Regions from separate parts of the Paenibacillus sp. ALE2 genome, predicted to be linked through region 1. Evidence: riboswitches for the same ligand, from Rfam matches in the RefSeq annotation. Region 1 holds a riboswitch; the other holds the start of a gene.

Region 1 (10,888 bases):
CTGTCGCCTTGAATGGTCCACCCTTTGTCAAAGCCAAATTCAGCTCAAATACTTTAAAGGACCAGGATATCGCCAGGAACAAGCAGACGGTCACTGCTGGCATAATAAGCGGCACCACGATATGACGCAAAACCTGTCTTCGGCTCGCACCATCAATTTGGGCTGATTCAATAAGAGCATGCGGGACATTATTTAGAGAGGATATGTAAATAACCATGAGATAACCTGCGTATTGCCAAACAAACACAATGACAGTTCCCCAAAATGCAGTAGGCCCATCACCCAACCACGGCAGTTTGAAAAAGGAAAGCCCTGTGGCCTCTCCTACCGCCGAAAAGCCACGTACAAATATAAATTGCCAGATGAAGCCGAGCAGCAAGCCGCCGATCATATTAGGCATAAAAAATACAGTTCGCAGTGCATTGCGAGTACGCAACGGCTTTGTAAGCGCATAGGCCAGGAAAAAGCCCACCAGGTTAGTTAGAATGACACCACATACGGTAAAACGGACCGTAAACCAAAATGCATTACGGAAGTCCGGATCATCTTTAAAAATATGAACGTAATTCCCTAGCCCGAGCCATCGGACATGTTCAGATACGCCATCCCAGTTCGTCATGGAATAATACAGCCCCAACAGAAACGGAATGACCATAATTAAGACGAAAAACAACGCCATCGGTCCTACAAATATGAGCTGCTGCAATAATTGCGCGGATTTTCTTTGGCTCAATGCAATCACTCCTTTGTCGTAGATCATGAAGGAAAATGCGCATAAATCCTTACTTTAATCGCTTATTACCCAAAAACGTAAGTTTCGAGTCGTCTGGAATCAAAAAAAGGCTGTTCTCCCTTCGCTAACGAAAGGAAAACAGCCTTATCATATAAAGATTAAAAGGAATGGCGATGAATTAGTATTGTGTTCCTGGATAGATCGGGAACTTGTCTGTCAACTCGCCCACCGCTTGGCTTGCTTTGGACAATACAGTATCATCTTTTGGATTTTTAAGAGTATCAGCAATGATTTTACCGATTTTAACCATAGCCTCTTCATCCATACCACGAGAAGTTGCAGCAGGTGTACCAATACGAATGCCGCTGGTAACGAACGGACTCGTTGGGTCGAAAGGAATAGCATTTTTGTTGACCGTGATACCCACGGAATCCAATACATGCTCCGCTTCTTTACCTGTAATATTCAAATTGCGAGTATCCAACAGCATCAGGTGATTATCCGTACCACCGGATACAATGTTGATTCCCTCTGCCAGCAATGTCTCAGCCAGCACCTGTGCGTTGCGAACTACGTTTTGCGCATAGGTTTTGAATGATGGCTGGAGCGCTTCACCCAGAGCAACTGCTTTGGACGCGATCACGTGCATCAGTGGTCCTCCTTGAGTACCAGGGAAGATAGCTTTATCAATCGCTTGCGCCCACGCTTTGCGAGTCAGAATTAGACCCCCACGCGGACCACGCAGCGTTTTGTGTGTCGTTGTTGTCACAAATTGAGCATGGGGAACCGGACTAGGATGAATCCCTGCTGCCACGAGACCTGCGATATGTGCCATATCCACCATGAATAAAGCACCTACATCATTAGCAATGGAAGCAAAGGCTTCAAAATCGATAGTACGCGGATATGCACTTGCACCAGCTACGATCAGACGAGGGCGGTGCTTGAAGGCTGCTTTGCGCACTTCATCATAGTCGATGCGGAAGTTGTCTTCACGTACACCGTAAGCAGCAAAGTTATACAACAAACCGGAGGCATTAACCGGGCTTCCGTGTGTTAAGTGGCCGCCATGCGCCAGATTCATACCCAGTACAGTATCTCCAGGTTGAAGAGCTGCCAGATATACCGCCATGTTAGCCTGCGCTCCAGAGTGAGGCTGCACGTTCGCATGCTCGGCGCCAAATAGTTCTTTCGCACGGTCACGTGCAATATCTTCGACGATATCTACATGCTCACAGCCACCATAGTAGCGTTTGTTCGGATAACCTTCAGCATATTTATTGGTAAGCACGGAGCCCATGGCTTCCATTACTGCTTCACTGACGATATTCTCAGATGCGATCAGCTCGATATTGTGGCGTTGCCGTTTCAGTTCAAGCCCCATTGCTTCCATCACTGCCGGGTCACTTTTACGCAGATGTTCCATCATGATTGATTACTCCCTCTCCATGGTCAAATTGTTGGGTATACAAGCAAATGCCTGCTCCTCTGTTGGGTACCTCATCATCAATGCAAAAAAGATCAGTACAAACATGCCGACATGCCAAATGTTAATCGCAGTTTCCGCCGGCTTCTTGTTCCAGACTGTACACTGCCCGTTGTCCGCCAATAAGTGGAGGACGAGTGAACGCAGCCGTCACACGTGCTTCACCAATCCAGCGAAGGCTTGGGCGAAACGGAACGGCAATCGGGCGCAAATGCATGCCAATCAGCGTTTCGCCGATGTCTATCCCGGCATGAGCCTGCACATTCGCCGCCAGACACGCATCGTCCATAGAGCGATAGGCAACGGTAGCCATAGAGCCCCCTGCTGTACGAACAGGAACAGCCGCAACCTCCATCAGGCCTAATCGCTCCAGTAGAGAACGTTCAACGACCAGTGCTCGGTTCAAGTGCTCACAGCATTGAAACGCCACATCAAAGCCATACTCTCTGCGAACGGATTCTACTCCAGACAACACTTGCTGAGCCACATCCAGCGCTCCTGCTGTGCCGATCCGACTTCCAGCCACTTCACTCGTGCTTGCGCCAATAACCAGCAGGCGACCAGCTTTAAGACTGGCCACTTCTGCAATTTCCCGCACGACAGAAGCGGTCTGTGCTTCGAGTGAAATCTCATGATCCAATTGTTCTACCATTGGAACCTCCTTTGGTTGAACAGCCTCTCAGAGACTAGGCATGGTCCCATGCCCCAAGTTCAACACACTCTCTCCTGATCACAATCTGACTATATTATAGCCGATGTTTCAGATTTCGAGCAGAAAAAATGGAAGAACAAGAAGGCAACAGAAGATCTGCTGTAGCTCGTATACGAAAAAAGAGCAGTCCACACCTATGTGGAATTGCTCTTTTGCCCAGGCGACCGGCCGTATATCCGATGCTCCATCGTGGTTAATCCCACTTTTGTCGCCAGTTACATCGGATTCTCATTTTTCCACCTTATCTTAACGGATTAACTGTCGAAAATCAACAGATTCCGTACAAAATAGAGGAATGGTACCGACTTTATTCGGAAGATCCCTTTAGCTTGTCCAGCAACTTATGCAAAGCTACACGGATTTCCGCAGCTGTGACATCGTAGTCCTCCCGCGAACCGCCAAACGGATCTGAGATATCGAAGCCCGGAATCCGTTGATGTAATTCAATCATTCGCTCACGTTCCTGCGCTGATAGCTCTTGTCCAAGTGAAGCCATCAACTGCTGTGAAGCATACAAGCCGTCTAATTCCTGTACGTCCTTCAGCACTGCGTCCCGGTCCTCCACATACTCCTTCAGCGTAAATACTTTGCCCGCCGTTTGTGGAAACCGTTGAATGACATGCTGTTTATGTCCTTGCGTCAAGGTTAAGATCAGATGTGCCCACTCGGCAAGCCCGTCGCTTAAAGGGGTTGAAGTGATCTGATCGGATATATCGTGATCACGTAGAACCGCCTCTGCATGCCGGGATATCGACGCCCCGTCCATCGCAGCTACTCCAGCGGAACGCACTTCCAGTTCCAGTCCATGCTCAGCAGCCAACTTACGCAGCATCCCCTCAGCCATTGGACTGCGACAGGTGTTCCCTGTGCATACAAATAAGATATTCTTCAACGTCTTCACCCCCCGTATGTTGAAAAAATATATAAACAGAGGATTACTCAAATCCTGTATTTATTTTACACTGTCTACGTTAAAATCAAAACATAAACATAAAACCGAATGCCAGCAAAACGGCACCGCCCACCGCTTCTCCATAATCCCCCAGATTGCGGCTGACCTTGCGCCCCAGTAACAGCCCCAGCATCGCCATCGCTCCCCCGCAAAAACCAAAGGCCAGAACAGTCAGCACCAGGTCACTCTGGAACATCCCCAGGGACACTCCCACAGAAAATGAGTCAATGCTCACCCCAAGTGCAAATAGCAAAAGACCCAAAGGCGACCGATGATCCAATACGTGTACGCCGTCTCCCTTGAAGGAATTGTACACCATATGCCCGCCCAAAAGGATGAGTAATCCCCCTGCGAAATAGGTCGTCACATGGCCTAATAAAGAACTCATATAATGGCCTGTGAACATTCCCAGCAACGGCATCAGGATGTGAAAAAAACCAATCACAATGCTGATGCGCAGCACGTCTCGCAGGCGTATCCCCTTCATACCGATCCCTACGCCCAGCGACAGCGCATCCATCCCTAGCGCTACCGCCATGATCAGAATCGTTACAACCTGCCCAGCATCGGCAGAGGCTGCCAGCATACTCCATCCCTCCATTATCCGTCTGTTCTTGTACACGTTATGCGGACAAGGGGCAAATCAGTACAAGCAGGTACTAAAAATACCCAAAACAGAGAGGAGGAATTAAAATAAGAGACTCCATACTTTACAGAAGCTACAATCGGATAATTCGATGACCTGCCGCTTTAAGCAGTCGATTCATGACGGCGTCTCCCAATCCCTTCGGCGGGCAGGCTTCCGCCAAAATGTAGGTGACGCCGTCTTCATCGCAGCGTCGGAGCACGCCGTACAGGCGCTGCGCCGCCTCATGGAGCGCGTCCAGCTTGCCCAGCGTGTAGACCCGTTCTCCGGCGTAGCCGGCGGCATGGTCGTCGAACGCGAGCACCGCCGTGCGCTCCCCGCGCGCGGCAGCCTCCGCCAGCGCGTCGCGAATCCAGCCCGTCACTTCAACAGGCGACGGGCCTTGTACCACGCTCAAGCGGCCTCGCGGCGCGTAGTGCGTATACTTCATGCCCGGCGAGCGCGGCGCCAGGCTGTCGACATCCCGCCCGGCTGTGGCAGCCAACGCCGGGTCCAGTACGACGGCACGAGCAACCGCAGCGAGCTGTTCAGCCGTCACGCCGCCAGGGCGCAGAATGGTGACGGTTCCGTCGTCACCCACTTGCACTACCGTGGACTCCAGTCCCACCCCCGTGGGACCTCCGTCCAAAATACCGCCGATGCGACCCTCCAGGTCCTCCAGCACATGCTGTGCTAGAGTCGGACTGGGTCTTCCCGAGCGGTTGGCGCTTGGTGCAGCCAGCGGACAACCGGCTTCCGTGATCAAGCGCAGCGCGATTGGATGATCCGGCATGCGCACACCGACCGTGTCCAAGCCTGCTGTCACACGCGATGACAGTGCCTGCGGCACTACCGGCAATACGAGGGTCAGCGGTCCTGGCCAAAATGCATTCATCAGCGCTCGGGATGTATCGTTAATTTCCGCTACCATGCCTTTTAATTGAGCAGCATCGGAAATATGTACAATGAGCGGGTTATCGGAAGGACGACCTTTGGCAGCAAATACCGCCTCCACCGCTTTAGTGCTGCGTGCATCGGCCCCCAGTCCGTACACGGTTTCCGTAGGGAAGGCTACCGTCTCTCCAGCCTGGAGAAGTACGGCGGCCTCGCGTATGCCCTTTTCCGCTGCGATCAGAGCCTGTCCAGCTGAAAGTTCGTCAGAACCATCCCCGTCAGTGTTGTTCACAGAACCAACAGAATCCACTTTTTCCACCTCAAAAGACGAGGTAGCAGATACAGTCGTGCTCTCTACAGGAACCAGACATCTTACATCCCACCAGTGTGTATGAGAAGGCTGTAACGCCTGCTCCTGCTCTGCTATCTCTTTTTTCACAAAACCTACGTGCATGTCATGCATTTGATTCACTTTATCACTCATATCAGATCATCCCATATCTTATTGTCATACAGGCCATTTCATGGCCCTGATCCCCAAAAAACCTACTTTAACAAATCAGTTCGAATTGGCTCTGTCCTCTGTATATCTATCGTAAGTTCCATTATAACATATGGGGAAACTTACACTCGTTGTTCTCTTTTCCATAGCACTGACGAAACATTTAGGCAAACAAGCCACTCACCCAGTTCAACAGACCCGTAAGGGCATCCCACAGGAAAAAACGTACTTCCGGCTCCTTGTCAGCGGCGTTCGTTCGATTGTCTTCATGACTTGTTTTTGCCGATACAGTTTGTGCTGCTGCTTCACCACTGCCTGCATCAATAAAGCACAACGGCGGGAACAGCACACACCACCAATTTTGCCCTTTCCCTTGCCCCAGTGTAACCCGAAGCGCCTCATAATTCCCTGCCGGGTAGACAAGACCACCGTACATTTTCGTCGGAAAAGGTACACTTGCCAGCTCCACCTGATGATCATACGCTATACCGCGAAGAGCCAGTTCTTCACCTACCAAGCGATCAATTTCAGGTAAATGTTCGTCAATCAACACTCTGGCTTGATTTAGGCTTTGTGGATTGTCCAGCTCACCCACCCACGCATTCATCTGCTGCACGATGGCATCCCGTATTTCGCGCTTAACCAACTGATCCTCCGGACGATCTGAATTAGCCAAAATGCGCAGTCGAATGGAATCGTGCGGAATTACTTTCAACCCTGTGGTGGCCACTCCAGATGCTAAAGTTCCTCTTGCCCCCGTGGTCATAGCTGCATCTGTTTTTTGACCTTCCCAAGACATCATTAATATTGAAATACAAAAGAGTATCATTGCAGCTTGCCTTATCCAACTTCCCATCTTCGTCCCCCCAAACCCAAACTCTATCATGTCTATCAGTCTGTCCGGTTTGGGAGAGTCCTAAACCTATGAATCTCGTAAAATAATTCAGGCTATTGCAAGCTAGATCGTCACCTAGGAATATAAAAAAGCCCAGATTTCACAATCTGGACTCTTTTGTTGCACCGTTTCAACTCGTACAAATAACTATCAATATTTAGCCACAACCCACCTGTACTAGGCTTTTTTCGCCTTCGTCAAGCTTACTCTGGAAGGCTGCGGCAGGTCATCCTCTAGCTCCTGACCATGCACCTTAATGCTCATAACTAAGCCAATACTAGCCATGTTAATAAGCAACGAGGTACCGCCATAGCTTATGAACGGGAGCGTAATCCCCGTAAGTGGCATAATGCCCAGAAACGCACCAATGTTCTCAAAAATCTGATACAGCAACATGGACACAATCCCGACAATTATATACGGGCCAGCCCGATCCCGACATTCCAGTGAAATCAGGATCATTCGGTGAATCAAAATAAAATAAAGCAATAGCAGAATGGATGAGCCTACAAACCCAAACTCCTCTGCTACAACTACAAAAATAGAATCCGCATAGGTATAGGGAACACGTCCGGACTGTACCGAGGTTCCTTGCAAAAAGCCCTTGCCCATCATACCGCCAGAAGCTATGGCCAGTTTGGCATTTTTCGTATGATAAGATGCCTTCGCAGTCGCTTCTTCTGGTACCAGCCAAGGGTCTAAACGCTCTACCCAGTGACTACGTCCAATGCCTTTCATAAAGGAATCAATCTCATCATGAAACGAAATATACGCTTTGATCCCGCCACCAACGGCGACTGCAAATACGATAAATCCGATTAGCGCATGGGACGCCTTCACATTACCAATCCATAGCATACCAATGACGATGACAATGTAACCGAGCGCATTACCCAAGTCATTTTGTGCCATGACCATTGCGAATGGGACAAAGCTCACCAGAGCAACTGGAAGGACATCCTGAATAAAATACAGCTTGCTCTTGCGCTTTTTAATCAGCATATACGCCAAAAAAATGATAAGAACCAGCTTGAATACCTCAGCAGGCTGGAGATTTAAGCCACCAATTTTCAAAAAGCCTTGAGAGTTATTAACCGTCCCGCCAAAAAAGCCGAGAATCAGCAGAAATATCCCGCCTCCATATACATACAAGGCTTTTTTAATGAATATCCGAAAATCAACTATCGCTAAACCCAAGATCGCTACAAAGCCCAATATATAATACCCGATCATCTTCTGGTAATCGTTGCCGTGCTCTGCCAAGTTCGTAGGACCCCTACCAGCACTGTATACCGTTATGATACTAATCGCCATGAGCAAAACCAGAATAAAAATAACCGGACCATCAATTTTTTTCAATTTCTGAAGCATGATTTCCCCCTGAGCCGTTTCTCGGTCATACTCCTCTTATTCTAAAGGAAAGACTCGCAAAAAGAAAATGCAGCATTACTCCGAGACGCCTAGGACATGTCGCTCAATCCCCGCAAGGTCAGGAATGATTAGAATGTTCTTCCAATGACCTGCCTGTTCCAGCAGGTCAGCCACGTCTCGGGCCTGTCCCATCCCCAGCTCAAACCCGATTAGCCGGGGTGGGGCCTGAAGGAGCCCCAGCTGCTCCAGCATTGCCCGATACGGGCCAAGCCCGTCAGGACCGCCATCCAGCGCCATTCGCGGCTCATGGTCGCGCACCTCTGGCTGCAAGCCAGCGATGTCAGCAGCCGGGATATATGGCGGGTTGGACACGAGGATGTCCACCGCTGTTCCCGCAAACGGCACCAGTAGATCGCCCTCGCGGAATTCTACGGCTGCGCCGTTTGCGGCGGCGTTCTGGGACGCCATTTCAAGCGCAGCAGCAGAAATATCCCCCGCTGCTACGTGCCAGCGCGGCCGCTCAGCCGCCAGCGTCACGGCAATCGCGCCGCTACCCGTGCCAATGTCGAGCGCGTGCGGAGCACTGCTCGGCCACAGCCGGTCACCGTGCTGGAGTATCGCCTCGACGAGCAGCTCTGTCTCGGGGCGCGGAATCAGCACCGACGGTGAAACCGCGAACGGGCGGCCATAAAATTCCTGCCGTCCGATAATATACTGCGCCGGTTCACCCGCAGCTTTGCGGGCGATGATCCGTTCCCACGTCTCCTTAACGGAGGAAGGGAACGGATCGCCCAGAGCGACGTAAAACCTCGTACCTTCCAGCCCAAGCACATGTTCCAGCAGCAAGCGGGCATTATGCTGCGGCTCCAACACGCCGCAACTTCCTAAAAAAGAAGAAGCCTCAACTAAGGCTTCTCTGACACTCATGTTCCGTTCCGGCGGCATCCGATACACACAATCGCGTTCGTTCCCCAAAACTTAAACCTCTTGTTCCATCAAATCAGCCTGCTCTGCAATCGTGAGCGCTGATACGATTTCTTCGATCTCTCCGTTCATCACCTGGTCCAGCTTGTGCATGGTCAAACCAATGCGATGATCCGTTACACGGCTTTGCGGGAAGTTGTAAGTACGTATACGCTCACTGCGGTCCCCGGTACCTACTTTGCTCTTACGCTCGCCTGCATATTTGGCTTCCTCTTCCTGACGCATCATATCCGAAATACGGGCACGCAAAACTTGCAGCGCCTTCTCCTTGTTGGAGTTCTGGGATTTGCCGTCCTGGCAGGTTGCCACAATACCTGTTGGCATATGCGTTACACGCACCGCCGACTTGGTTGTATTAACGGACTGACCGCCCGCACCGCTGGAGCAGAAAGTATCCACGCGGATATCCTTATCTAAAATTTCGATATCCACTTCCTCTGCCTCAGGCATCACGGACACCGTGGAGGTAGACGTATGAATACGTCCGCCAGATTCTGTTGTCGGAATCCGCTGTACACGGTGTGCGCCGCTTTCGAATTTCATTTTGCTGTAGGCACCGCGTCCATTAATCATGAAAATAACCTCTTTAAAGCCTCCAAGGTCATTCATGTTCGCATCCATCAATTCTACACGCCAGCCTTGTGTATCTGCATAACGAGTGTACATCCGGTACAAGTCCGCTGCAAACAGTGCAGCCTCGTCCCCACCGGCAGCACCACGAATTTCGATAATAACGTTCTTATCATCGTTCGGGTCCTTCGGCAGCAGCAAAATGCGAATTTTCTCGTCCAGTTCCCGCTTACGGGCACTCAGCTCTTCGATCTCCATTTTGACCATTTCACGCATCTCGTCGTCAAGCTTTTCAGCCTGCATGGCTTTAGCAGCGTCCAGCTCCTCAACGACAGTTTTATATTCGGTATATGCTTCATAAGCAGGCTGTAAATCAGACTGTTCTTTGGAATAATCTCTAAGTTTTTTGCTATCGTTCGCCACATCCGGATCGCAGAGCAGTTCGCTCAGTTTATCGTAGCGGTCCGCCAATGATTGCAATCGGTCCAACAAGCGATTCACCTCTTCAGTTAAATTAATATGAAACCAGCTTTGAATTCACTGGCTACAGCTCTTTATTATAACAACTAATCGATTAATTAGCTACATAAAATACTTGCTAATTTAGGATTTTACAAAAATCAACAAATCAATTGAAGTCGAATAAACAAAATTCCGCTAAAGATTTGGTAACTAACTCTTAATCAGGAAAAAGGAATACGAATCAAATAAAAAGTCGCCGCCCGGGACAGGCAGCGACTAAGTAAGTTAGTACATGCGGATAACACATATACAATGACCTAATATGTTTGTATATAAACCCTGTTTGCTATACGCCGAGATGCATCCTAAACATTAAAACGGAAATGCATAACGTCTCCGTCCTGAACCACATATTCCTTACCTTCCAAACGAAGCTGACCACGTTCTTTGGCGCCGTTCATAGATCCAGCAGCGACCAAGTCATCGTAGGATACAACCTCAGCGCGAATAAATCCGCGTTCAAAATCCGAGTGGATTACGCCTGCAGCGCCAGGTGCTTTTGTTCCTTTGTGAATAGTCCATGCGCGTACTTCCTGCACACCTGCTGTGAAATACGTATACAGTCCCAGCAAGCGGTAAGCTGCTTTGATCAGACGGTTCAGACCAGATTCAGCCAGCCCCAGCTCCTCAAGGAACATTGCC
Region 2 (10,888 bases), 1.5 Mb from region 1:
GTTTGAAAGCATGGATACAGACCAATATCGGAAGTATCTGCCGAAATCATTGACCAGCTTTACGGTGAATCCCGAACAGACTCAATGGCTTAAGGATCACTATCGAATTACATCGGCGATGGGATGGTCGGCTACACAATATAATGTCAACGGTATGTATGGTGAGGGCTCACCTTTGATGCCTTACTGGTCCCATAAGGACAATCCGATTGTTCCCGCACAAGGAATTGCTGATAATAGCGGTACCGTATTCATGAACTCGGTTACGATTGATCCGATTGGGTCACGCTATACGAAAGATTCCTCACGCTGGACTCTTCATCCGGGTGATCCCTATGTGACGGAGACGGATGCGGCACCACAACTGTATATAGTACAGCAATATTTGGATAACCCTTATCAACGTATAAATACGGTAAACTACTTGTCCATTATTTTGGACATCAACGCACTTGCCAACACCCATAACATGGGTCCAATATGGGAGAACTTTGTGAATCATTTCCCGCTTGATCGCAAGGTCGAGATTGTGGGTGTAGACGGGCTGAAACAGATTTATGAATCGGTAGCAGGATCGGGTAATGATCATACCGAGTTTACGCTCATGTTTAGAGGTTCAGGAATAAAGACGGCTATGGATTCCAATAATTCACCGGCAAATCTGCGCTATTTGTGGACTGAAAATGCCTCACAGCGTATTATTTTATCCAAAGAGGATGGAGATGCGGCATGGTCCATTATTGACTTTACCGATTATACCCGAAAACCGGTTCCGAAGCTTGCTTACAGCCCGGAAAATAGTCACACGGACGTAAGCTATGTCACTGGAAGGAACTTCAAGCTATGTCCAACAGCTCCTTTAACAGCAGATGAAATTCAACGCGTGAAAACTCGTTTGAAGGAAATCTATTTCGTGGAAGAAGTGAACTATCAGTAGGCGTTATTATGAAGTGACCACATTTTTAGGAGCTATAGTTTTATGTAAAGAGGGCGCCCCTAGCCATGGAAATGGCTCGGAGCGCCCTTTGTTTTTAATAAGGATATTCCGCGCTTTATACCCACTCCACAATCTGATCTACAGGTCGCCGAGTTTTGTCGCGCGGTTCGTTCAGGCGGTATCCAAAGGCCACCATACAAGAAATACCGAAATGCTCGGCATCCATAATGCCTTCTTCGGAGAGGATGCGTTCAATTTCTTGTTTATTAAAACCTTCGATAGGGCAGGAATCAATGCCGATTTGAGCTGCGGCAGTCATCATATTGCCCAGTGCGATATAGGTTTGTCGGCATGCCCACTCGAACATAGCTCTTTCATTTTCCTCAAGCGCAAAATCTGATTTTAGGAAGGCGTCATATACCTTCTCTTTGCCTTGCATCACTTCAGCAGGTAATTGCTGCACGTTTACCATCATATTCTTGATATAATTGGATGAAGCTACCATATCTTTAGGCAATCTGGAGAGAATAAGTACGAAATGGCTTGCTGTTGGCAACTGTTTTGTGGCCCCCCAAGAATAGGGCAGCAGCTTCTCACGCATATCTGTACTTTGGACGACAACAAATTTCCAGGGTTCAAAGCCAAACGAGCTTGGGGATAAACGACCGGTTTCAAGAATAAACTCAAAATCGGAATCGCTAATTTTCTTATGATTATCAAATTCTTTTGTAGCATGTCTGAACTTGTATGCAGACAAGATTTGATCTTTAGTGGTTGTTAAGGTTTCCATCGTGATTCCACTCCTTATGGTTGTGATTGAAATTGACGCTTACTAAGTGCATGACTAATATTAGAATATACATGACCATTTTTGAAGTACGCACATTAATGTGCTGTAGTATATAAAATGATACCAAGGAGGAGAAGGGCCAATGCGCAATCGGAAAGGCGGTTTTGGTGAATGTACCGCTGGGAATGATCAGGCGTGTCCTGTTGAGTACACGTTGGATGTGATTGGGGGCAAGTGGAAAGGGATTATTTTATACCATCTCATGTATGGGACTAAGCGATTTAGTGATTTTCGGCGGATCTGCCCGGGAATTACCCAGCGTATGCTGACACTCCAATTGCGCGAGCTGGAAGAGGACGGTGTCGTTCATCGTGAAGTCTACCAGCAGGTTCCGCCTAAGGTTGAATACTCTCTCACCGAGTTTGGAGAAACACTCATCCCGATTATTAATCTGATGAAGGATTGGGGAGAAGAATATAAAACAAAACAGCGATCACCGGAAAGCAGCCCTTCAGCAACCTAGCCCCAATTTGTAGGTTTAAGAAGCAGCCGCATCCAAAAGACCTGGCCATCATTTTGGCAGGTCTTTTTATTTTAAAAGTGAAATAATAAAAAGTTCGCTTTGCAGTTGACAGCAAGGATGACGCTTGATATATTTCTTACGATATTGATAATCATTATCATGATGGTATAAGGCTATTACCATATTACATAGGGGGCTAATAGGTTGAGGAAAAAATCGATATTTATGCTGGCTACTTTGATGCTTGTATTGTCTGTATTTGTCAGCGCATGCGGCGGAAATAACACTGAAGGTAATACCGCTTCAACTTCAGGAGATAAGCAAGAATCGGCTTCTACTGGAGAGACGAGAAGCTTTAAAACGGTTAAAGGGGATATTCAGATTCCCGCTAAGCCACAGCGTATTGTAACGGATTTTTACGGCGGAGAACTGCTATCCGTAGGTGCTAACGTGGTGGGGGTGGAGCCGACTGCGTTTCAAAATCCTTTTCTGACTGATTTGCTAAAGGAAAAAGGAACCAAAGAGGTGGGTGATCCAACCAATTTGGAGAAGACGCTGGAACTCAAACCCGATCTGATCGTAGTTATGAAGGATACGAATTATGAAGCTTTGTCTAAAATCGCACCTACCCTGTACATTCCGTACGGCACCACGACTAATATCTATGATACGGTCAAGCTGTTCGGCGATATCACTGGGGAAAAGGAGAAGGCTGAGCAATTTATTGCCGCCTTTGACAAAAAGGCTGCTGAAGGCCGCGCTCGTCTGAAAGGTGTTATTGACGAAAAGGCAACTTTCGGGTTGTATGAGCTGACGGATAAAAACGCACTTTGGATCTTTGGCGACAATGCAGGACGAGGCGGACAAGCTGTATACAATGCGCTCAAACTGAACATGCCGAAGAAGACAGCTAATTCCAAGGAACAAACCGTACAGCTTTCAATGGAGGTACTGCCGCAGTATGACGCAGATTACATGTTCCTGACAACCTATGATCCAGACAAAAAGGGAACCGCGCTTAAGCAACTGAAATCGTCCGCTGTGTGGGGCAATCTGCCTGCGGTGAAGAATAATAGAGTGTTCTTTAATGATTTTGATACGTACTATCGCTATGATCCGATCGCTATTACCGGACAGATTGATATGATTGTGGATATGCTGGTTGAAAGAGAGAAAGAGAATAAAGCTAAAAAATAGGTGGATTTTGTGTTGTAACGAAATGTCGAAGGTAGATAGGAAGCTGCATACTACACGCAGTATATAGCAATAAAAGACCAGTCCAACATAAATCATGTTTGGACTGGTCTTTTATATATTATTTCGTCGTAATTACGATAGTATCTTCTTTTTGTATCCAATCTACCTTGGCTCCCAGTGTCTCGCTGATGAGCCTCAGTGGAAGATAACCAATACCGTTCACCATGAAGGGTGGATTGGTGAGTTCTACAGATTTACCGTTCACTTTTGTTTGGCTGGTTTTAAAATTTATTTCTAGAGAGACGGGAGGGTCTCCCGCCTTGGACTGATTCATTTTCGCTATTTTGCTGTTGAAATCATAAGTGATGTCGGCTCCCAGTTGATCAAAAACAGAACGCAGGGGAATAAACGCCTGCCCATTGCGGGTAATCACACCGTTGCTTAGAGGGACAGGTGTACTGTTGAGACGGACGAGAATCGGCTTTTGTACAGGAACTGGCGTACTATAAAGAAATTCATAATCGCCTATGCCGAGTTGCGCGTGTTTGTTAACACCCCAGCCCCACAGTGCGTCGTTTGCCTTTTGCATGATGACGTGCCGTGGTCCTGCCTTGATGCTTTGAATATTTTGAGCAAGTAATGTAAAAGGGACATGGGAGGATAATTTTTCGCCATCTAGAGATGCAACATATACATTGCCAGCAGTGGTTAGAGCAAGAAGGGAGCGCTCAACGAAAAAGGCGTCTTTAACGTCCTTTACTCCTGTTAGCAGTACAGGGGTATTCGTGTTGTGATAGGTTGTATTGTCTAAGGCACCTGTAACTGTAGCCCCCCAGAACCATAGCCGACCTTGCTGATCAATGGCGAGATTGGAATACCTATTAGCCTTGATGGTCTTGATGCCCGATAAGGCTTGAATTTGCGATACGGATAGCGTTTCGGACGGAGCTGCATTTTTATCAAATTCTTTGGGCCACGTCCACACGGTACCATTCTTTTTTAAGGCTATATTTTTAGTAATTGCCGTAATGTCTTTTAATGGTGAAATAGGTTCGAAACCCTGTAAGGCTGTTGTGTTTTTCCATACACTGCCGTCTTTCTTAAGAAATATCCAGCGTTCCTCATAATCCGGTCTTTCTTCATAGTAACTGACTATATCGGCAACCTCATCGATGCCAGATAGGGTTTGAAAAGGACTGAAGATGTTTCTATTGTCGAGTTGATCAGCGAGAAATATGCTGCCTTCGTTGGTCAGAGCGAGCACATGATCATTCAAACTACTTACAGCTGCGAGGTTCTGTAGTCCTTCCAGAGGAACAAATTTCACGGATTCAGAAATATTGTTTCTAGGCACATACCAAGCAGAGTGGTCTTGCAAGGTAAATACCAGATCGCTTTCGTTGATGATATTAGAGAATGTTTTTATTACGTTTGGTTTACCCTCTACACGAGTCGGTACGGATTGATTATAGCCCCACAGCCACAAGCTTCCATCGGATTGGATCAGACTTCCGGAATCATAGGAGCGAATATGCGATGTAGAATCATTTCCGGCCGCCCACACCCTGGGACTGATCAGTAATAACGTAATTATACTGAGTAATAGAGCACGTCTTTTCATACGATTTTCCTCATTTCTTGATCAATGTGTATAAGAGAAAAAGTAATCTTAAAGAATATCCCTAATCCATAGACGAAGAAAGTATAGAAAAGTTTTCCAAATGTAATGAATCAAAATAAAATAACCTCCAAATCCAACAAATAGAGATGGATTTGGAGGTTATTTCTGTTAGCAAGTAGGTAGAATATATGGGTTAGCACAGCTAGTGCGTAGTATGAGCTAACTACTTGCGATTCGACTGCGCACAGTCAATAAGGTTTGCTCTTTAATTTGTCCGATTTCACGGAGGAGTGTGGCTGTTTTGGCTTCGTAGGATTGTTTGACATCCAAGTCTTTTAGCGAGGCAAGGTTAATATCAATGGTGAGCAGGGCGGATTGAGCGGCTGCTTCAAACAAAATCGCACCGATGCCCAGATCGGAGATCACATTTTTATTGGATATTTCCACAATGTTGTAGGCTTGTGATAGTCCGTCCCGGCATACTTCCAGCAGGCGCATAGGTACCTCAATGGCAGCAATCACAGCTGTTTGTAAGGAATGGGTACGATAGCGCTTTTCTTCGTCTGTTTCTTTGGGCAAACGCAGCGCGGTCATGTACTGTTCAAAGGATTGGATGTCTGCGGCCATCAGTTCCTCACAATGCGTAGACAATCTTTCCATACTGCTAATGACTTGCACCATTTGTTCACGGAATTGCGTGTATTTTTCTCCTTGTGAAAGGTTGGCGGTCATGGAGGTCATCGCTGCGCCTAGTGCCGCAGCCAGCGCGGATACACTTCCTCCACCAGGGGTAGGCGCTGCACTTGCAGCTTCTTTCAGAAAATGTCCGATGGACTGGTTCCACGACAGTTCACTCATGAATAAACCACCTCTCTGGAGTAATGTTGCAGACGTATCGCTTTGAGCAGATTTTTGTACAAAATTGCGGTCGTTAGGGTGCCCACGCCACCAGGAACGGGAGAAATGGCATGTACCTTTTCTACAACGTCCTGAGCAGCGTCCCCCACAATTTTACCCTCCAGCGTCTCATTAATTCCTGCATCCACGAGAATCAGACCTGGGTGAACCATATCCTGCGTAATCACATCAGGACATCCGACTGCGACGAAGGCAATGTCTGCATGGCTCAGATGCTCTGCAATATCACGCGTACCTGCATGACAGGCGGTGACGGTGGCATTTTCTCTTTGCAGCATGTGGAAAAGGGGAAGTCCCACTGTTTGCCCGATGCCCACGAGCGTGACATTTTTGCCTGTCAAGGAGTGGCCGTAATGCTTGAGCAGTTCAATACAGGCTTGAGGTGTAGCGGGGTATAGCCCTGCGTCACCCGTAACGGTAGCCAGCTTGTTATTAGGTGTAATTCCATCAATATCCTTGTAGGGGGCGATGGACTGCTTAATAACGGAGGCAGAAAGATGTTGAGGAAGCGGGAGTTCCAGCATAATGCCATGTACATGGGATGCATCATTTAGGGTACCGATCACGTGCAGAAGTTCGGCTTCGCTTACATGACGATTAAAAGTATGGAGATGAAATGAGATGCCCAGCTTCTCTGCTATTTTTTGCTTGGTCCGTGCATAGTATGCAGATGCCGGATCACCCTCTACCAACAGGGTTGCCAGATGGGGACGGTGTCCTTGCTGTTTCATTTGCTCTACTTGGGAACGGATCGTTGCATACACTTGCTCAGCTGCTTCTTTGGATTTCATGATAATAGCCATAGTCCGAGCCTCCTCTGAATTTATCGCATAATGGAATCAACAGGGTGTCATGGTCTTAGAAAACGAAAAAAAGTATTTGCACAAGGTCGTCAAGACAGACGAATCCTCTGCAAATACTTCTCCCAGGCGAACGGTACGCTTGATTGTATGCTCCCTCGTGGTTCATTCCACTGACTTCGCCAGTCACATACAGCGTTATATATCTTATATTTTAACAAAATAACAGCAGAAAAGAAACCCGTGAACATTTGCCAAACAGGTTTGGTTAGTTGTCTATATGACAAATGTCATATGCCTGAACTGACGTTTATGACTACAGCAGATACAGCGGTCTCCTTATACTGAGCTTAGATCAACATGTACGCCTGACAGGATTAAGGTATGGGCTGCATTTTAAAGGAGGATCATAATGGGTATGACACAACTCCCGTTAGCTCAATTGAAAAAAAATATGGCTCCCTACGAGAAAATAAACACGAAATCCAGCGTTCTGCAACTGTTCAATACCTTGGGACCGCTGATCCTATTGTGGTATGCCGCTTATCTTAGCCTAGCGGTTTCTTACTGGCTGACGCTTCCCATTACCATTATTGCGGCAGGGTTTGTGGTACGGACGTTTATTATTTTTCACGATTGTGGTCATCAATCTTTTTTCAAAAGTCGCAAGCTGAACGATATTGTGGGAACTATTACAGGTATTATTACGCTCTGCCCTTATCACCAATGGAAAAATAGTCACGCGATCCACCATGCAACCAGCAGTAATCTGGATAAAAGAGGCACAGGTGATATGTGGGTGCTCACGGTAGAAGAGTACACAGCAGCTTCCACATGGACACGGCTGGCCTATCGTATATATCGAAATCCTTGGGTTATGTTCGGCCTAGGTCCAATCTATACTTTTTTGATTTCCTATCGGTTTAATGTCAAGACAGCCAAACGTAAGGAAAAGATAAACACCTATGTGACGAATATATCCATTGTTGCATTGTATGCACTGTTGTGCTGGGCTATTGGTTGGCAGGCATTCCTTCTGGTACAGACGCCTATCTTTTTTGTCTCTGGTATGTTGGGAATCTGGCTGTTCTATGTGCAACACCAGTTTGAGGATTCGTATTTTGAGCATGATGAAGAGTGGAGTTATATTAATGCGGCCGTCGAGGGCAGTTCTTACTACAAGCTTCCTAAAGTATTGCAATGGATTACAGGTAATATTGGTTTTCATCATGTTCACCACTTGAGCCCGAAAGTACCAAATTACAATTTGGAGAAAGCGCATGAAGCGACACCGTTGCTGCAAAAGGCGACCACGATTACGGTGAGTAGCAGTCTGGAATCTTTGAAGTTCCGACTATGGGATGAAAGTACCAAGACCTTTCTGACCTTTAAACAAGTAAAGCCGCTGCTTAGCAAACGTGTTGGCACTTCAAAGCCCATCCCTACGCCTGTTGTAGGCACGGAACGAAAATAACGTTGTACGGAAATTGGTATGTTAAAATAAGGGGTATCTAAAGTAGAAAAGGGTGGCAGGATGCAAAAGTGGTATCAGATTTTCCAAAGAAATACGGGGCTTAGCCCTTATGTGTGGGTTGTCTTTTATATCCTGCCCTTTTATTATTTTAGCTCTTCATCTACAAGTCATATTATTCTGGGAACTGCTATTATTTTGGTGTTTTTTGCTTGTTATGTACTGGCTTTTGTCTCTCAAGGCTGGCTCATATACTTTTGGACCAGTGTGCAGATTGCTATATCGATTACGATGACGCTGCTATTTAGCTATATGTACTTTTCCATATTTATCGCTTATCTGATTGGTAATATGAAAAGTAAGGCTGCATTTACGACGCTGTATATCATTTTAATGGTGATTACGATTGGATTAATTAATTATGGGTTTGTTTCTCAAAATCCTGTATTCATTAAGCAGATTCCTTTTATCCTGCTCAATCTGATTGGTGTGATCCTCCTGCCGATTACGAACTTTAATCGCAACAAAAGTGATCGGCTTCAGGTCCAATTGGAGGATGCCAATAAAAAAATATCGGAATTGATTAAGTTGGAAGAACGGCAAAGAATCGCGCGTGACCTGCACGATACCTTGGGTCAGAAGCTGTCACTCATTGGACTGAAGAGCGATTTGGCGGGCAAGTTGCTGGACCAGTACCCGAAACGGGCTCATGCCGAAATTAACGATGTTCGTCTTACGGCGAGAAGTGCGTTAAAAGAAGTAAGAGAAATGGTTACTCAAATGCGCGGCATGAGACTAGAGGATGAACTGCTGCGTATTCGGCAAATTTTAAAGGCTGCTCACATCGAACTGACCTTGGAGGGCGACCCGAAGCTGGAGCATACGTCATTAATGAATGAAAATGTGCTGAGTATGTGTATGAAGGAAGCTGTAACTAATGTAGTGAAACACAGTGGAGCTACCGCTTGCTCCATCACCATTGAGCCGTCTCGTAAGGAATTGACCCTGCGGATTCAGGATAATGGAGTTGGTATTATGGGAGAAAATGCAGTCTTTCGGGGACATGGTCTGCAAGGCATGAAGGAAAGGCTCGAATTCGTGAACGGATGTATGGAACTGCGTTCAGATCAGGGAACGACCCTGGTCATTAAAGTGCCTAACATCACTGAAAAGCCGAATGAGGAGGTGGGGCCATGATTCGAATCGTCATCGCAGAAGACCAGCGTATGCTGCTGGGTGCTCTAGCCTCCCTGTTGGACTTGGAAGAAGACATGAAAGTAGTCGGAAAAGCAAGCAACGGGGAAGAAGCTATAGAACTGGTGAAGCTGCATCAGCCAGACATATGCATTATGGACATCGAAATGCCGATCAAGAGCGGATTGGATGCGGCAGAGGAACTCAAAGGCTTGAATTGCAAGGTGCTTATTTTAACAACGTTTGCTCGCCCCGGGTATTTTGAACGAGCGATTAAGGCGGGCACACACGGTTATTTACTCAAGGATAGTCCCAGTGAAGAACTGGCTTCCTCCATTCGCAGTATTATGGCAGGTCGACGTATTTACGCTCCAGAACTGGTTGATGATGCTTATGCCGAGGTCAACCCGCTGACTGAGCGTGAAAAGACCGTTTTGGCGCTTATTGCTGACGGAAAGAACACCAAAGAAATTGCTGGTGAACTGTATTTAACAACAGGGACAGTGCGGAATTATATTTCAGTCATTCTCGATAAGCTGGGTGTCAGCAACCGGATTGAGGCCATTACACGTTTTAATGAAAAAGGTTGGTTTAAATGAGAGACAGACAAAATATTAAGCAGGACAGGGCGCTATGAAACCAAACATAGCTGCTCTGTTTTTTTGTTTTATCCATAGATTTGTTATGCCTCTAGCGTACTTCCTTGTGATACAATAGGATAGTTGTCCACAGGATGGACCTGGAGTACAAGGAGGAGCAGAACCGCATGAAACAAGCCCCGTTTATAGCCGTTGAAGGGCCGATTGGAGCCGGCAAGACGACGTTGGCTTCGATGCTTTCAACCGAGCTACATTTGCCGATGATCAAAGAGATTGTCGAGGAAAACCCGTTTCTCGATAAATTCTATCAAAATATAGATGAGTGGAGCTTTCAGCTGGAAATGTTCTTTCTCTGCAATCGGTATAAGCAGCTAGAGGATACTGGCCTGCAATATATCGAGAAAGCTCAGCCTGTGATTTCAGATTACCATATCTATAAAAATCTGATTTTTGCTGAACGTACACTTAAAGGTGTAAAACTCGAAAAATATCGCCAAATCTATCATTTGCTCACCGATGATATGCCTAAGCCGGACATTATCGTTTATATTAGAGCAGATTTGGATACGTTGCTGAGCAGAATCCGTAAGCGCGGACGCTCCTTTGAACAGGAGATGGACCCTGCCTATCTGGAGCAATTAATTACGGATTATGATAAAGGCATTCAGTTTCTCGCCGAACAGTCACCTGCCCCGCGTATATTGACCGTGAACGGGAATGAAATTGATTTTGTAGAAAACCAGGCACAATTTGAACAAATTGTTTCCGATGTAAAGGAGCTTATATAGTGAATAATTACAACATTCCTGCAAATGCCCTGATTACGGTAGCGGGTACG

Evidence for each region. A riboswitch is a leader RNA that binds a small molecule or an ion and turns the genes downstream of it on or off. The one in region 1 is predicted to bind ZMP and ZTP.
Region 2: another riboswitch for ZMP and ZTP. It lies ahead of ACXHJ1_RS02190 (bifunctional 5,10-methylenetetrahydrofolate dehydrogenase/5,10-methenyltetrahydrofolate cyclohydrolase); the one in region 1 lies ahead of ACXHJ1_RS08995 (TIGR01440 family protein).

Annotation. Positions count from the first base shown of each region.
Region 1 covers NZ_CM134213.1:2,050,350-2,061,237, reverse strand. Annotated here, with positions in the region: gene ACXHJ1_RS09005 (carbohydrate ABC transporter permease) at 1-760, opposite strand, end outside; gene ACXHJ1_RS09000 (serine hydroxymethyltransferase) at 912-2,162, opposite strand; gene ACXHJ1_RS08995 (TIGR01440 family protein) at 2,284-2,871, opposite strand; ZMP/ZTP riboswitch at 3,079-3,160, opposite strand; gene ACXHJ1_RS08990 (low molecular weight protein arginine phosphatase) at 3,239-3,823, opposite strand; gene ACXHJ1_RS08985 (manganese efflux pump MntP) at 3,909-4,469, opposite strand; gene ACXHJ1_RS08980 (L-threonylcarbamoyladenylate synthase) at 4,603-5,886, opposite strand; gene spoIIR (stage II sporulation protein R) at 6,068-6,760, opposite strand; gene ACXHJ1_RS08970 (FtsW/RodA/SpoVE family cell cycle protein) at 6,977-8,170, opposite strand; gene prmC (peptide chain release factor N(5)-glutamine methyltransferase) at 8,246-9,145, opposite strand; gene prfA (peptide chain release factor 1) at 9,149-10,216, opposite strand; gene ychF (redox-regulated ATPase YchF) at 10,552-10,888, opposite strand, start outside.
Region 2 covers NZ_CM134213.1:557,548-568,435, reverse strand. Annotated here, with positions in the region: gene ACXHJ1_RS02220 (S-layer homology domain-containing protein) at 1-937, shown strand, start outside; gene ACXHJ1_RS02215 (NAD(P)H-dependent oxidoreductase) at 1,053-1,727, opposite strand; gene ACXHJ1_RS02210 (winged helix-turn-helix transcriptional regulator) at 1,870-2,250, shown strand; gene ACXHJ1_RS02205 (ABC transporter substrate-binding protein) at 2,455-3,447, shown strand; gene ACXHJ1_RS02200 (stalk domain-containing protein) at 3,566-5,068, opposite strand; gene ACXHJ1_RS02195 (cyclodeaminase/cyclohydrolase family protein) at 5,288-5,926, opposite strand; gene ACXHJ1_RS02190 (bifunctional 5,10-methylenetetrahydrofolate dehydrogenase/5,10-methenyltetrahydrofolate cyclohydrolase) at 5,923-6,789, opposite strand; ZMP/ZTP riboswitch at 6,903-6,986, opposite strand; gene desA (Delta(5) desaturase DesA) at 7,199-8,260, shown strand; gene ACXHJ1_RS02180 (sensor histidine kinase) at 8,321-9,454, shown strand; gene ACXHJ1_RS02175 (response regulator transcription factor) at 9,451-10,050, shown strand; gene ACXHJ1_RS02170 (deoxynucleoside kinase) at 10,218-10,838, shown strand; gene ACXHJ1_RS02165 (deoxynucleoside kinase) at 10,838-10,888, shown strand, end outside.